Regions from separate parts of the Streptococcus sp. Marseille-P7375 genome, predicted to be linked through region 2. Evidence: predicted binding sites of a transcription regulator. Region 2 holds the regulator's gene; the other holds the start of a gene.
The links. The regulator NrdR, encoded in region 2, represses ribonucleotide reductase genes. The targets are predictions, from matches to a motif close to ACACNATATATNGTGT.
Positions count from the first base shown of each region.

Region 1: a site for NrdR is predicted at 6,517-6,532, ahead of nrdH (glutaredoxin-like protein NrdH). Genes of this name have one in related genera too.

Region 1 is NZ_CABPTR010000001.1:107,046-115,282, reverse strand. Features, by position in the region: gene FZ954_RS00595 (glucose-1-phosphate adenylyltransferase) at 1-248, opposite strand, end outside; gene glgB (1,4-alpha-glucan branching protein GlgB) at 252-2,165, opposite strand; gene FZ954_RS00585 (NADP-dependent glyceraldehyde-3-phosphate dehydrogenase) at 2,554-3,978, opposite strand; gene ptsP (phosphoenolpyruvate--protein phosphotransferase) at 4,215-5,948, opposite strand; gene FZ954_RS00575 (phosphocarrier protein HPr) at 5,953-6,216, opposite strand; gene nrdH (glutaredoxin-like protein NrdH) at 6,659-6,877, shown strand; gene nrdE (class 1b ribonucleoside-diphosphate reductase subunit alpha) at 6,972-8,237, shown strand, end outside.
Region 2 is NZ_CABPTR010000007.1:5,976-14,212, forward strand. Features, by position in the region: gene FZ954_RS11195 (endonuclease MutS2) at 1-1,334, shown strand, start outside; gene FZ954_RS11200 (C69 family dipeptidase) at 1,413-2,831, shown strand; gene trxA (thioredoxin) at 2,917-3,231, shown strand; glycine riboswitch at 3,400-3,489, shown strand; gene FZ954_RS11210 (sodium:alanine symporter family protein) at 3,580-4,911, shown strand; gene nrdR (transcriptional regulator NrdR) at 5,060-5,533, shown strand; gene FZ954_RS11220 (DnaD domain protein) at 5,540-6,694, shown strand; gene dnaI (primosomal protein DnaI) at 6,695-7,594, shown strand; gene FZ954_RS11230 (NADPH-dependent oxidoreductase) at 7,591-8,237, shown strand, end outside.

The sequences.
Region 1 (8,237 bases), on a different contig from region 2:
CCTGTATTGATACCATCCAAGCCCCAGCTTGAACCGTTCCCGATGTGACTGTTCAAAGCAAGTGGTTGGTACTGGGTAATCACACCGACATTGTTAATCCCAGAGTTGGCACAGTTTGAAAGGGCGAAATCAATAATACGATAACGACCACCAAACTGCACTGCTGGTTTTGCAATACTTTGTGTGAGCTTTCCAAGACGAGTTCCTTGCCCACCGGCAAGAATCAAAGCTAGCATTTCATTCTTCATATCCTACTCCTTTGTGGAATCTTTTTTAGCATTTTTACGAACATTCACACGACGCTTGATTTTCCAAATACTTGCTCCCAAAGCTGGTAGCGTAAAGGTCAAGGTCTGCGGATAATCTTTCCATAGTCCCTCTTGAGACTGAACTGTTTCGTTGTGTTCTTTCCAAACACCTCCCCATTTCTCTAATTCAGTATTCCATACTTCTTCATAAATGGCTTCCACTGGCACACCAATGGTAAAGTTTTTGCGCTCTACTGGCACCATGTTGAATACACAGACCAGCATATCTCCTTTTTCCGTCTTACGAATAAAGGAAAGGACGCTCTGATCAGTATTGTCGGCATCAATGATTTCGATACCATCATAGCTCAAATCGATCTCCCAAAGCGGACGATTATCTCGATAAAAGGCGTTGAGGGCCGAAGTGAAGCTCTGCATCTGCTTGTTCATCTGATCGTCCAGATTTGACCATTCCAGCTGCTCTTCTGACTTCCACTCTAGGAATTGACCAAATTCTGAACCCATAAAGAGTAATTTCTTGCCTGGATGGCAGATTTGATAGGTCAAGAGGTTGCGGAGACCAGCAAATTGATTGTAGCGGTCACCCCACATCTTATGCATCATGCTCTTCTTGCCGTGAACGACTTCGTCGTGAGAGAAAGGCAAGAGGAAATTTTCAGAAAAAACATACATAAAGCTGAAGGTCACCAGATTAAAGTCGTACTTGCGATAAATCGGGTCTTCTTCATAGAAACGCAGAATATCGTTCATCCAGCCCATATTCCACTTGAAGTCAAAGCCCAAACCGCCCATCTCTCTCATGCCTGTAATCTTGGTTTCGGACGAGCTCTCTTCAGCAATCATCATGACATCTGGATGAGCCAGCTTAATAACTGTATTCAAACGCTGCAAGAAATAATAGCCTTCATAGTTACGATTACCGCCATCCTTGTTTGGCTGCCAAGGACCACTATCATAGTCTAGATAGAGCATGTTGCTAACTGCATCCACACGAACCCCATCTAAATGGTAGAAATCAATCCAGAACTTGATACTAGAAATCAAGAAAGATTGCACTTCATTTTTTCCTAGGTCAAAATTCAAAGCACCCCAGCCATAGTTGTGAGCTCGGTCATGATCCTGGTACTCAAAGGTTGGTGTTCCATCATAGTAGGCCAAGGCATCGTCATTGATGGTAAAGTGACCCGGAACCCAGTCCACAATGACACCAATATTATTCAAGTGACATTCTTCGACAAAGTCCTGAAATTCCTCTGGCGTTCCATAAGTATGTTCAAAGGCAAAGTAACCCATGAGCTGGTAGCCCCAGCTGAGTCCCAAAGGATGGGCCATGAGCGGCATGAACTCAACGTGCGTGTAGTTCATTTCGACCAGATAAGGAATCAACTCCTCCTTAAGCTGAGCCATAGAATATGGACTGCCGTCAGGATTGCGTTTCCAAGAGCCAGCGTGTACTTCATAGATATTGACCGGTCTTGAGAAAAAGCCCCAACGCTTTCTCCGAGCCAGCCAAAGTCCATCTTGCCACTTCTTTTCTGGAATAGTCCGAACAATAGCTCCCGTACCTGGGCGCTCTTCCAAATAGATAGCCAGCGGATCAATTTTCAAGATTTCCTGACCACTACTGCGTTTGATATTGTACTTGTAAATATCTCCTTCCTTAGGCAAATCCGTGAAGACTTCCCAGACACCGCCTTCATTGCGAGTCATAGGAATCTGCTCTCCATACCAATTGGTGAAATCTCCAATCAGATGCACATTCTGCGCATTTGGAGCCCAAACTCTAAAAGTGTAGCCAGCCTTGCCATTCACCACATCCTGATGCACTCCCAAATAATGCTGCAAATGAAAGTTTTCACCTGTTGTAAAGGTCCTTAATGCTTCTTTTTTATCCATTTAGTCACCTTTCTATTTGTAAGCGTTTTCTATATTTCTATTTTACCCCATTTTCTTATATTTTTCAAGTAAATTTCCAAAAACTATCTCAAAAATTTCAAAAGCCCAATTTCTTTACAAGAATGAGTTGCTATATCAATAGATCGTTGAAGAAGATCTCATAAAATATTGATTCTACAGGCTTTTACTTGAATTATTTGATATAAAAATCAATCGAATTATAGATAAAATAGCTAAAAATTGTATAGACCAATATGTAAATTTACATTTTAAAATGATAAGTAATCAAAAATATAAACGCTTGCTTATTTTTATATTGTTCGAACACTTGTTAGATTTACAAGTTCATCAAGGTAAGAAAAAATGCCGCACAAAGCCGCCTTTCTCATTATTTCACATCAAACACGATGGATTTCACTTGTGTCATCGCTTCGATACTGTAACGAATCCCTTGCACTCCGGCTCCAGATCCCTTAACACCAAGGAATGGGAAGTTATCTGGACCACGTTGGGTCTTATTATTGATGTGTACAGTACCCACTTCCAGTTTCTCAGCAATTTCAAATGCTTTAGGAAAATCATTTGTAAAGACTGAAGATTGAAGACCAAATTCTGACTGGTTACAGATCTGAATAGCCTCTTCAACGGAAGTCACACGAATAATCGGAAGAACAGGACCAAATGGCTCTTCCCAAGCTAATTTCATATCTAGTGTCACATGATCAAACAAGGCAGGCCAGATGAGATTTGCTTCACGTTTGATTTCTGTCAAGGCTGACGCTCCCTTTTCTTGAGCATCTTCAATCAAGCCCCAGATGAAATCTGCTGATGCGTTATCAATGACTGGTGTGATATCCGCATTATCAAAAGGATCACCAACCGTCAGTTTCTCTACCTCTGCCTTAATCAGCGCCGCTAATTTATCTGCCACGCTCTCCATGACAATGACACGTTTAATAGCCGTACAGCGCTGACCGGAATAACTGTATGCCCCGCCAACAATCTGCTTAGCTGCATGCTCCAAGTCAGCATCTTCCAGCACGACTGCAGCATCCTTACCACCCAATTCGAGCATAATTGGACGCATGCCGGCCAGCTTGCCGATGCGTTCACCGATTGGAGTCGAGCCAGTAAAGTTAATGTAGTTTACTTCCTTATGCTCAATGATGTAGTCTCCGATTTCTGAACCACGTCCTGTGATGGTATTGAAAACACCAGCAGGCAGACCAGCCTCAGCAAAAGCCTGAGCCAAGAGCAGACCAGAAATTGAACCTTGTGTAGGTGGCTTAAACATCACGACATTTCCGCCGATAAGGGCAGGAGCAATCTTAGAACCAGACAGGTTGACTGGGTAGTTAAATGGCGCAATGGCTAGTACAACTCCTACAGGCTCACGACGGACCATAGCCAGTTTTTTCTTGCTGGCAGCTTCAAAGCCGCCGCCTTCCATAACCTGACCGTGAATACGAATGCCCTCTTCAGCCGCATAGCGAATCAAGTCTGCTGTCCGAACAACTTCTCCAATCGCCGCTTTAATACCCTTGGCAACTTCTTTTGCAAGGATTTCGCCAATCTTCTCCTGATCGCGCTCCAAAATATCCGCGGCCTTATGCAGATAAGCTGCACGTTCGACTGCTGAAAGAGCGCGCCAAGCTGGCAAAGCCGCACGAGCGCTCGCCATCGCATAATCAACCTCTGCCTGACTCATGGCAGGCACAGTTCCTAAAACCTCATTATTGATAGGAGATGAGATGGTGATTTCATTTTCAGAAGCTCTCCACTCTCCATTTATATAGTTCTTATATTGTGTCACGTGTCCCCTCCAAAATGTTATTAAGTATCATTTTATCAAATTTTCTGAAAATTTCAACTAAATTTTATAAATTTAAAGAAATTTTTCACAAATTTCATGAATCATCTTCTTTTGTTCATATGAACTCGCTATATTTCTCGATTTTTCATCGAGTCTCACTTTCTACACTAGGTCTACTATGACGCTGAAGAAAACTAAAAAAGACCAGGAAAATTTTCCTGATCTTAATTTTCAGATTAATTGAAGTCAAGATATTCTTTTTCAAGTTCAAGAACTTCTTCCATCGTTGCACATTCAGTCAATGCGCGTTGTGCAAGTTCTTCCATCTTCTTCGTATCCAATTTCTTCATGAGGCTACGAGTCCGAAGGACAGAAGTGGCACTCATAGAGAACTCATCCAAGCCCATACCTACAAGGAGTGGCACAGCTGTTTGGTCACCGGCCATTTCTCCACACATACCTGCCCATTTTCCTTCAGCATGAGCTGCCTTGATAACATTGTTGATCAAGCGAAGGATTGATGGGTTGTATGGTTGGTAGAGGTATGAAACTTGTTCGTTCATGCGGTCAGCAGCCATTGTGTATTGGATCAAGTCGTTGGTACCGATAGAGAAGAAATCAACTTCTTTGGCAAATTGATCAGCTAGCATTGCTGCTGCTGGAATTTCAATCATGATACCCACTTGGATATTGTCCGCTACAGCAACGCCTTCAGCTTGCAATTTCGCTTTTTCTTCTTCGTAAACTGCTTTAGCTTTACGGAATTCTGTCAAGAGAGCAACCATTGGAAACATGATACGCAATTGTCCATGTACAGAAGCACGCAAGAGAGCGCGGATTTGTGTACGGAACATAGCGTCACCAGTTTCAGAGATAGAGATACGCAATGCACGGAAACCAAGGAATGGGTTCATTTCATGCGGCATATCGAAGTAAGGAAGTTCCTTATCTCCACCGATGTCCATGGTACGGACAACCACTGGTTTTCCATTCATGCCTTCCAAGACAGCCTTGTAGGCTTCGTATTGCTCGTCTTCTGTTGGGAAGTCTTGTGAATCCATGTAAAGGAATTCTGTACGGTAAAGACCTACGGCTTCAGCACCATTTGCATTGACACCTTCAACGTCTTTTGGTGTACCGATATTAGCAGCGAGTTCAAAGTGTTTGCCATCGGCAGTCACTGTTTGAGCATCTTTCAAGAGAGCCCATTCAGCTTTTTGCTTCGCATAAGCTTCACCAGCTGCTTTGAATTCCGCTGCTTGCTCTTCAGTTGGGTTAATGATAACTTCACCAGTGATACCATTTGCTGCAATGATATCACCGTCTTTAACGAGTTCAGTAATATTATTGGTTCCCAATACCGCTGCGATTTCAAGCGTACGAGCCATGATTGCAGAGTGGCTTGTTCGTCCACCGATATTGGTTACAAACGCCTTAACAAATTTCTTGTCTAATTGAGCTGTATCAGAAGGAGTCAAGTCATGTGCAATAACAACTGATTCTTCATTGATAGAAGCTGGATTTGGTAATTTCTTGCCCAAAAGGTTTGCCAAAACACGTTTCGTCACGTCACGAATGTCTGCCGCACGTTCTTGCATGTATGGATTGTCTTCCATACCTTCAAAAATAGCGATAAACATGTCTGTAACTTCTTTCAGACCAGCTTCCGCATTTACTTTCTTAGTACGGATCGTTTCTTTGATTTGACCAACCATTTCAGGGTCAGCGAGTACCATTAAGTGAGCGTCAAATACTTGAGCCGCTTCTTCACCAAGGCTATCTACTGCTTTCTCACGGATAACAGAAAGCTCGTTCTGTGAAGCTTCAAGAGCTGCATCCAAACGAGCCTCTTCTGCATTCGTATCATCGACTGAAACAGTCTCAAATGACAAATCCGGTTGAACTAATAGATATGCCTTAGCAACAGCAACACCATCAGATGCCGCAATTCCTTTAAGCATTTCTGTCATTTTCTTATGCCAATCCTTCTTTTTCCATTGTTTCTGAGATAGCAGCGATAGCATCATCCGCGTCTGCACCTTCAGCTGAGATTGTAACGTCAGCACCTTGGCCAACACCAAGACTCATAACACCCATGATTGATTTAAGGTTTACTGATTTACCTTTGTACTCAAGAGTGATATCTGAAGCAAATTTGCTAGCTGTTTGTACCAACAATGTTGCTGGACGCGCGTGAATACCTGTTTCTGCCACAATGTGGAAATCTTTAGAAGCCATAGTTAGACTCTCCTTTAAAATAATTCTTTTTGAGTTAAAGTGATAACCCTTACAAGTTGGTATTATATCACTTTTTGAAATCTTTTTCAAGAATTTTATAGCCCGCTTACAAAATATTTCGTTAGAGTTTGAAAATGAATTCTGTTTTAAAATAGTAAATTAAATCGTCAGCTCCCTCTCTTTTCTAAATAGTTCCAAGGCTTTCTTCCTTATAATGAATTCTTCTTGGTCTAGCTTCTCTAAAAGTACAGTAAGCGCTGTTACTTCTTGTGGTTATTTCTCTTTATTTTGATATTTTACACACTATATATTGTATCTCTATAGTTGCTATAAGAAAATATCATACAATATTTAGTTCAAAACTGTTGACATCGAATTCGCTTTTAGATATACTAGTTTCAGATTAAAATTTAAGAAAATGAAAGTATAGAGGAATCATCTAATGGTAACTATTTACTCTAAAAACGATTGTGTTCAATGCAAGATGACCAAGCGTTTTCTTGATACCAACAATGTGGAATATCGCGAAATCAACCTTGATGAGCAACCAGAATACATCGACCATGTTAAAAGCCTCGGTTTCAATGCAGCGCCTGTTATTCAAACACCAACTGAAGCATTTTCTGGTTTCCAGCCTGGTAAACTTAAAAAATTATCATAATCTCACCAGTATTTAGAGCTTTGTTGCCGCTCCTATCATTCGTAGGAGCCGTTTATTTTGTAAAAGCAAAAGACATTTTAGAAAAAGGAAAATTATGGGACTCAAACACTTAGAAGATGTGACTTACTTCCGTCTAAATAACGAAATCAACCGTCCAGTCAATGGGCAAATCATGCTTCACAAAGACAAAGAAGCCTTGGAAGCCTTCTTTAAAGAAAATGTTGAACCAAACACGATGAAGTTTGCTTCTATTACTGAAAAAATTCAATATTTAATCGAAGAAAACTACTTGGAAAAAGAATTTATCCAACTCTATTCTCCTGAATATATTGAAGAGTTGTCTGCTTTTATCCATGCTCAAGATTTCAAGTTCAAATCTTTCATGGCAGCCTATAAATTCTATAACCAGTATGCACTGAAAACCAATGATGGTGAATATTATCTCGAAGGCATGGAAGATCGGGTGCTCTTTAATGCCCTCTACTTTGCCAACGGAGATGAAGCCATTGCCAAGGATATTGCAAATGAAATCATCCACCAGCGCTATCAACCGGCTACACCAAGCTTCCTCAACGCTGGCCGGGCTCGTCGCGGTGAATTGGTTTCCTGCTTCCTCATCCAAGTAACAGATGACATGAACTCAATCGGCCGCTCCATCAACTCCGCCCTGCAGCTCTCTCGTATCGGAGGCGGGGTCGGTATTTCTCTCAGCAATCTGCGGGAGGCTGGAGCGCCTATCAAGGGCTATGAGGGAGCTGCATCTGGCGTTGTGCCTGTTATGAAACTCTTTGAGGACAGCTTCTCCTACTCTAACCAGCTAGGCCAACGTCAGGGAGCTGGGGTTGTTTACCTCAATGTCTTCCACCCAGATATCATCGCTTTCCTTTCTACCAAAAAAGAAAATGCTGACGAAAAAGTTCGGGTTAAAACCCTCTCACTCGGTGTTGTCATTCCAGATAAATTCTACGAATTAGCACGTAAAAATGAAGATATGTACCTCTTCAGCCCCTACTCAATCGAACGTGAATACGGTGTACCATTTGCCTATATCGATATCACAGAGAAATACGATGAGTTGGTCGCTAATCCAAATATCACTAAGACCAAGATCAAGGCCCGTGATTTGGAAACAGAAATTTCTAAACTCCAACAAGAATCTGGCTATCCTTATGTCGTAAACATAGATACAGCCAACCGTTCAAATCCAATTGACGGTAAAATCATCATGAGTAACCTTTGCTCAGAAATCCTGCAAGTTCAGGAGCCTAGCCTCTTGAATGATGCACAAGAGTATCTCCACTTGGGAACAGATGTATCATGTAACTTGGGTTCTACTAACGTCGTCAACATGATGACTTCG
Region 2 (8,237 bases):
AGACCATTATGCTGAAGACTTTGGGCTTGGCTCAAATCATGGCCCAGTCAGGTCTGCCGATTCTGGCGGACAAGGGCAGTCGCGTCGGGATTTTCAGTCAGATTTTTGCAGACATTGGTGATGAGCAGTCCATTGAGCAGAGCCTGTCGACTTTCTCCAGTCACATGACTAATATCGTCTCTATTTTAGAGCAGGTTGATAGCGAGAGTCTGGTTCTGCTGGATGAGCTAGGAGCTGGAACTGACCCGCAAGAAGGAGCAGCTCTGGCCATTGCTATCTTGGAAGATTTAAGGCTACGACAGATTAAAACCATGGCGACAACCCACTATCCTGAGCTGAAAGCCTATGGGATTGAGACGGACTGGGTGGAAAATGCCAGCATGGAATTTGATACAGATAGTTTGCGGCCGACCTATCGCTTTATGCAGGGAGTACCTGGCCGCTCCAATGCCTTTGAAATTGCTCGGCGTTTGGGCTTGTCGGAAGTTATCGTTGGCCACGCCCAAGAGCAGACTGATACAGACAGTGATGTCAATCGGATCATTGAGCGCCTGGAAGAGCAGACGTTGGAAAGCCGCAAGCGCTTGGATAATATCCGCGAGGTGGAGCAGGAAAATCTCAAATTTAACCGAGCCCTAAAAAAACTTTACAATGAGTTTAACAGAGAAAAGGAAACCGAGCTCAATAAGGCACGCTTGGAAGCACAGGAAATCGTAGATATGGCCTTGTCAGAGAGTGAGAGCATTCTCAAAAATCTCCATGCTAAGTCCAGTCTCAAACCGCATGAGATTATTGAAGCCAAGGCTCAGCTTAAAAAGTTGGCACCAGAAACGGTTGATTTATCAAAGAATAAGGTGCTCAAGCAGGCTAAGAAAAATCGGGCGCCCAAGGTGGGAGATGATATCCTAGTCACCAGCTATGGTCAGCGGGGAACCTTGGTCAAGCAACTCAAGGACGGCCGTTGGGAAGCTCAGGTCGGTCTCATCAAGATGACTCTAGAAGAGCAGGAGTTCAACTTACTCAAGGCTGAAAAGGAGCAGCAACCTAAGCGCAAGCAGGTCAATGTGGTCAAGCGAACCAATACCAAAGGTCCAAGAGCCAGACTAGATCTGCGTGGCAAACGCTATGAAGAGGCTATGGAGGAGCTCGATGCCTTTATCGATCAGGCCCTTCTCAATAATATGGCTCAGGTGGACATTATCCACGGTATCGGAACGGGTGTCATCCGTGAAGGGGTGACCAAATATCTCCGCCGCAACAAGCAGGTCAAGTCCTTCGGCTATGCCCCGCAAAATGCTGGCGGCAGTGGCGCGACGATTGTAGTCTTTAAGTAAGAAGGATAAAGAAAAATGGCTGGTTAAGCCATTTTTTGTGCTATAATGTAGGCGTATAATAGATTGGAGGAAGAAGCCATGAGATTAAAACACGCATCAGATTCCTGCACGACTATTTTGGTGGGCAAGAAGGCTAGTTACGACGGTTCAACCATTGTGGCTCGTACAGAGGATTCACAAAATGGGGTTTTTACGCCCAAGAAATTTGTTGTAGTGGAGCCACAAGACCAGCCTCGCCATTATCAGTCAGTTTTGACATCCTTTGAGATGGATTTGCCGGACAATCCAGTCCGCTATACGGCAGTGCCAGATGCAGTTCCCAAAGATGGGATTTGGGGAGCTGCTGGGATTAACAGCTATAATGTTGCTGTCAGCGCAACGGAAACGATTACAACCAATAGCCGCGTGCTGGGGGCTGACCCTCTATTAGAATCAGGTATCAGCGAGGAAGATATTCTCACGCTGGTTCTTCCCTATATCAAAACTGCTCGAGAAGGGGTTCTTCGTCTAGGGAAAATCTTAGAAGAATACGGTACTTATGAGTCCAATGGGATTGCTATCTCAGATGTCAATGAAATCTGGTGGCTGGAAACCATTGGGGGGCATCATTGGATGGCGCGGCGCGTTCCGGATGATGCCTATGTGACCAACCCCAATCAGCTGGGCAGTGATTATTTTGAATTTGACAATCCTGAGCACTTCCTCTGTCATCCAAATCTCAAAAACTTTATCGAGGAAAACCATCTCAATCTGAATTACTCAGATGAGGGCTTCAATCCACGCTATGCTTTTGGCAGCCAGAAGGATAAGGACCGCCATTACAATACACCGCGAGCTTGGGATATTCAGCGTTTTCTCAATCCAGAAGTGGAGCAAGATCCAAGGAGTTTCTTCATCCCATGGTGCCGTAAGCCATACCGCAAGATTACGATCGAAGATGTCAAGTATGTCCTGAGCAGTCACTATCAGGATTCGCCTTATGATCCTTACGGAGCAGAGGGAGATCACAACAGTAGACGGGTCTTTCGGACTATTGGGATTAATCGGACAAGTCAGACAGCCATCTTGCAGCTACGCCCTAATCAACCGCAGGAAACGACTGGGATCCAGTGGCTGTCCTACGGCTCCATGCCTTACAATACAGCCGTTCCTTTCTTTACTCAGGTCTCAACTACACCAGACTATTTTGCCAATACGACGGACAAGGTTTCGACGGATTCTTTCTATTGGGCCAATCGTCTGATTGCTGGGCTGGCTGATGCTCATTTTAGCAGTCATGTCGGAGACTTGGATGAATATCAGGAAAAGACTATGGCCTGGGGTCATGAAATGATTGGTCGGGTAGACCGAGCTCTGGCTAAGGGCGAGGATGTGGACTTTGAAGCTGAAAATCAAGCCATGAGCGACAAGGTGCAAGAAGCGACAGACCAGCTCTTGGAGAAAGTTCTCTTGGATGCCAGCAATCTCATGACCAACCATTTCTCATTGAGTGATTAAGGTCCTACCCGTAGCAAATATTTTCTTTTCCTCTGGGTTTGGTGTACAATATTATCAAAAGTAAGCTATTCAAAGGAGAAGATTTATGGTAGCAGCAGTTACAGATGCAACATTCGCTAAAGAGACAAAAGACGGACTGGTTCTGATTGATTTTTGGGCAACTTGGTGTGGCCCATGTCGTATGCAGGCGCCTATCTTAGAGCAGTTGGCAGAGGAAGTTCATGAAGATGAACTGAAAATCCTTAAAATGGATGTGGATGAAAATCCTAACACTGCCCGTGAATTCGGCATTATGTCCATTCCAACCCTTCTGTTCAAGAAAGACGGTCAAGTCGTTAAGCAAGTAGCTGGTGTTCATACGAAGGAGCAACTGAAGGCGATTTTGTCAGAATTAAGTTAAGAAAGAAGCCTCAGGGCTTCTTTTTGCATTAAAAAACGTTTACATATTTAAAGTTTGTTATAAAATATTGACAAAAACCGAATATTATTTTAAAATAATAGAAAATTTAGAATAAACACCGAATGAAGTTTTTCAGAAATAAGTATTTGAGCCTTATGACTGTGAAATGGACGGAACTCTGGAGAGACCATGATTGGCACCGAAGGGGCAAGGCAGGCAACTGCTCAAACTCTCAGGTAAAAGGACAGAGCAAGGGAAGGACAAGAAACGGTCGTTCTCAGGCATCCAGAGTACATGTTTACACATGTACTTTTCTTTTTCTCGGTGTGGAAAAGGAGCAGAAGATTTATGTTGAAATTGCTGAATCAAATTGATTCTCTGGTCTGGGGACCTCCCCTCTTGATTTTATTAGTTGGAACGGGGCTTTATCTGACGCTTCGTCTGAGGTTGCTACAGATTTCGCGCCTTTCTCGCGCCTTTCGCTTAATTTTTGTTTCCGGTGAGGATCATCATGGAGATGTGTCTAGCTTTGCAGCTCTTTGTACAGCATTGGCAGCCACGGTTGGCACGGGGAATATTATCGGTGTAGCGACTGCCATAAAAGTTGGTGGACCGGGCGCCTTATTTTGGATGTGGCTAGCAGCTTTCTTTGGAATGGCAACCAAGTATGCCGAAGGTTTATTAGCGATTAAGTATCGTTCCAAAGATGCCCACGGAGCCGTTGCTGGTGGTCCCATGCACTATATTCTTTTGGGAATGGGCGAAAAATGGCGTCCGCTGGCTATCTTCTTTGCTGTAGCGGGTGTCTTGGTGGCTCTTTTAGGGATTGGGACCTTTACGCAGGTCAATTCCATTACAGAAGCTATGCAGAATACGATTCAGTTCCCTCCAGCTGTGACTGCCTCTATCTTGGCTATTTTGGTGGCTCTAGTTATTTTTAGCGGCATCCAGTCTATTGCTCGAGTGTCGACCAAGGTTGTGCCCTTTATGGCGGCTATTTATATCTTGGGGACTGTGACTGTCTTAGCGGTCAATCTAGATCGTTTGCTGCCAACTCTTCAGCTGGTCTTTAGTTCTGCATTTAGTCAGACGGCTGCTGTTGGTGGCTTTGCTGGTGCAACCATCCAGATGGCGATTCAAAATGGGGTCGCACGCGGGGTATTCTCCAATGAATCTGGTTTAGGATCAGCACCTATTGCTGCGGCGGCAGCCAAGACCAAGGAGCCTGTCGAACAAGGCTTGATTTCTATGACGGGAACCTTTATTGATACTCTGATTATTTGTAGTCTGACAGGTCTAACAATTTTAATCACAGGAGTTTGGGATGGCAATCTCAATGGTGTGTCCTTGACTCAGGCAGCCTTTGCGACTGTCTTTGCTAATTTTGGTCCAATCCTTCTATCCGTTTTTCTAGTTCTGTTTGCTTTTACCACTATTTTAGGCTGGAACTACTACGGTGAGCGCTGCTTTGAGTTCCTGTTTGGTGTCAAATATATTCGCTTGTACCGAATTATCTTTGTTGCTATGGTGCTCTTAGGGGGCTTTATTGAGCTAGAAGCAGTTTGGGTCATTGCCGATATTGTCAATGCCTTGATGGCCTTGCCAAATCTGATTGCTCTTTTGGCCTTATCTCCTGTTATTATTGCTGAAACCAAAAAGTATTTTGACAAGAAGGGCTAAGTTTCCATTTGCTGGATTTTTGAAAGAAGATTTTCTTGCTAAAGCTGCTTTGCCAGCTTTAGTTTTTTTATGGGTGAGAAATCTCTCGTCTTTTGTTATTGGTCAAAACATGGTATAATGAAGTATTAAGATTCTAGGAGGAAATGACATGCGTTGTCCCAAATGTGGCGGAAGCAAATCAAGTGTGGTTGACAGCCGGCAGGCAGAAGATGGAAATACAATCCGTCGCCGCCGTGAATGCGAGGAATGCCAGCATCGTTTTACAACTTATGAGCGCGTGGAAGAAAGAACCCTAGTCGTTGTCAAAAAAGATGGAACGCGTGAGCAGTTTTCTCGGGATAAGATATTTAATGGAATCATCCGTTCTGCTCAGAAGCGTCCAGTCTCAAGTGACGAGATCGAAGAATTGGTCAATCGGATTGAGCAAAAACTTCGCAGTCAGAGCGAAAATGAAATTGCCAGCGAATATATTGGCTCTCTGGTCATGGATGAGCTGGCCGAGCTGGATGAAATTACCTATGTCCGTTTTGCCAGTGTTTATCGGAGTTTTAAGGATGTTGGCGAGTTGGAAAGCCTTTTGAAGCAGATTACCAAGGGTTCTAAGAAGAAAAAGGAAAAATAATGGCTTATGAAACCAAATGATCATTTTTCTTTCTTGTCTAATAACCAGGTCAGTCAGGATATGAGCGGGCTGACCCGTTATTATCTACCTATTGTGGGCAAGGATGCAGTAGCGCTTTATCTTTATCTGGTTTCTTTTTGGGATGACGGAGCTCAGCAGCGACTTTTCAGCCATATTTTAAATCATCTTGATTTTGGTATGGAAGTATTGGAGAGGAGCTTGGAGCGCCTATCAGCTATTGGCTTGCTAGAGCTTCTCCAGACGGAGACGGGATTTTTCATCCGACTCTATCCAACCTTGTCCGCTGAGGACTTCTTTGCTCATCATGTGTACAGTAGTCTTTTGGAGAAAAAGATTGGTCAGGCGGCAGTAGATAAGCTACGACCGGAAAATCCAGCTGGGCAAAAGATCGGTGCTTCTTTTAGCCAGATCTATGGCATGGAAGAAGTCAGTCCGATGAGAAACAGTCGCCAGAATGATTTTGACTTGACGCATTTTAAACAGAGAATGGCTCAGGATGGCTTGCGTTTTGCAGATGAAAAATCGGATCTCTTGGACTTGTTTGCTATTGCGGAGCAGAAGAAATGGACGTGGTATGAGACCTATGTCTTAGCGCGTGAAACAGCTGTGTCACATGTGATTTCGACGAAACGGATGCAGCAAAAGATTCTGCAAAAACCAGTTTCGGGAGATTTTTCTCAGCAAGAGCAGTCTATTATCCGTGAGGCTAAAAGCAAGCAGCCCTTGTTCTTTTTGGCAGAAATCAAGAAAACCCGTCAGGCGGCCATTACGCGTAGTGAACGGAAGCTGATTCAGGATTTGGCAGAGATGGGACTGTTGGATGAAGTTATCAATATCATCCTGCTACTGACTTTTAATAAGGTAGATTCGGCCAATCTCAATGAGAAGTATGCCCTCAAGGTGGCCAATGACTTTTCTTATCAAAAGGTGACCTCGGCTGAAGAGGCAGTCCTGAAAATCCGTGAGCGCAACCAGCAGACGAATAATCGTCCTGCGCAAGTCAGCCCAGCTTCTGCTAAAAGCAATGTGCCGAACTGGAGTCAGCCAGATTACAAAAATGAAACTAGCTTAGAAAAACAAGCGGAACTAGAAGAACAAAAAAGAAGGCTTTTAGCGAGACTGGAAGAGGGAGGCGATTAAATGGAAAAAATAGGACAGAATATGCCTCATATGAATAGGGTGCGGCAGTTTGACTATCAGGAGCTGGTCAAGCAGATTATGGCCGATCCAGATGTGGCAGCCTTTATCCAGCAGGAAAAGCTGACCCAAGCTGAGATTCAGCGGAGTGTCTCCAAGTTTAACCAGTATATTACGGAGCGCAACCGCTTTTTGCTGGGGGACGAGACCTATATTGCTAAAGGATATAAGCCAATCTTGGTGAAAAATGAAGGCTATGCGGATGTTGACTATGAAGAGACGCCTGAGTTGATTGAGCAGGAGAGACAGGAGGCTATTAGAAGCCGTCTCAATCTTATCAGCCTACCAGCCAGTCTCAAGGAAGCAAGCCTAGCTCAGGTGGATTTAGACGATGTTGGCCGCTACAAGGCTTTTGAACTGTTGACCAACTTTGTTGCCGAGTTTCCGCATTATCAGAAGGCTGTTTATCTCTACGGGGATTTTGGAGTCGGGAAGAGCTATATGATGGCTGCTCTGGCGCATGATTTGTCAGAAAAACGCAGTGTTTCAACGACACTGATCCACTATCCAAGCTTTGTTTTGGATGTTAAGAATGCGATCAGTTCCGGCTTGGTCAAGGACAAGATTGACCAAGTCAAGACAGCTCAAGTGCTGATTTTGGACGATATCGGTGCAGAGCAGTCTAGCCCCTGGATGCGCGATGAGATTTTGCAGGTCATTCTCCAGCACCGTATGCAGGAAAATCTGCCAACTTTCTTTACTTCTAACTTTAGTTTTTCGGATTTAGAGCGTCACTTTGCTAGCTCTAAGAATGGCGATGAGACTTGGCAGGCCAAGCGGGTTATGGAGCGAATTAAGTTTCTGGCTCAGGAGGTACGCCTAGAAGGAGAGAACCGCCGATGAATGAAACAATTAACTTGATGAATGCTCACACGTCTGTTCGCCGCTTTACGGAGGAGCAGATTTCGGATAAAGAATTACATGCCATCATTAATGCTGGTCGAGCTGCGTCCAGCTGGAAGAATTTCCAGTCTTACTCTATCATTGTGGTGCGAAGCAAAGAGAAAAAAGAAGCTCTCTTTGACCTGGTGCCCCAAGAAGCCATTAGGCAGTCTTCGGCCTTCCTGCTTTTTGTCGGCGACCTCAATCGTGCCCAAAAGGGCGTTCACATGCATACGGAAGACTTTTATCCTGAGGGGTCGGAGAATCTCCTGATCAGCTCAGTAGATGCTGCTTTAGCTGGACAAAATACCCTGTTAGCAGCTGAAAGTTTGGGTTATGGTGGAGTAATCATTGGACTGGTTCGTTATGCTGCCAGTCAAATAGCAGAGCTTTTCAAGTTGCCGGACTACACTTATCCAGTCTTTGGGATTGCTCTGGGAACTCCCAACCAGAACCATGCAGTCAAGCCACGTCTGCCTTATGAAGCAGTGGTCTTTGAGGAAGAATATCGTGAACAGGATCGTTCAACTATCCAAGCCTATGACCGCGTTCAGACTGAATATGCCGGCGAGCGAGCTAAGGAAACCTGGAGTCAGCGCCTAGC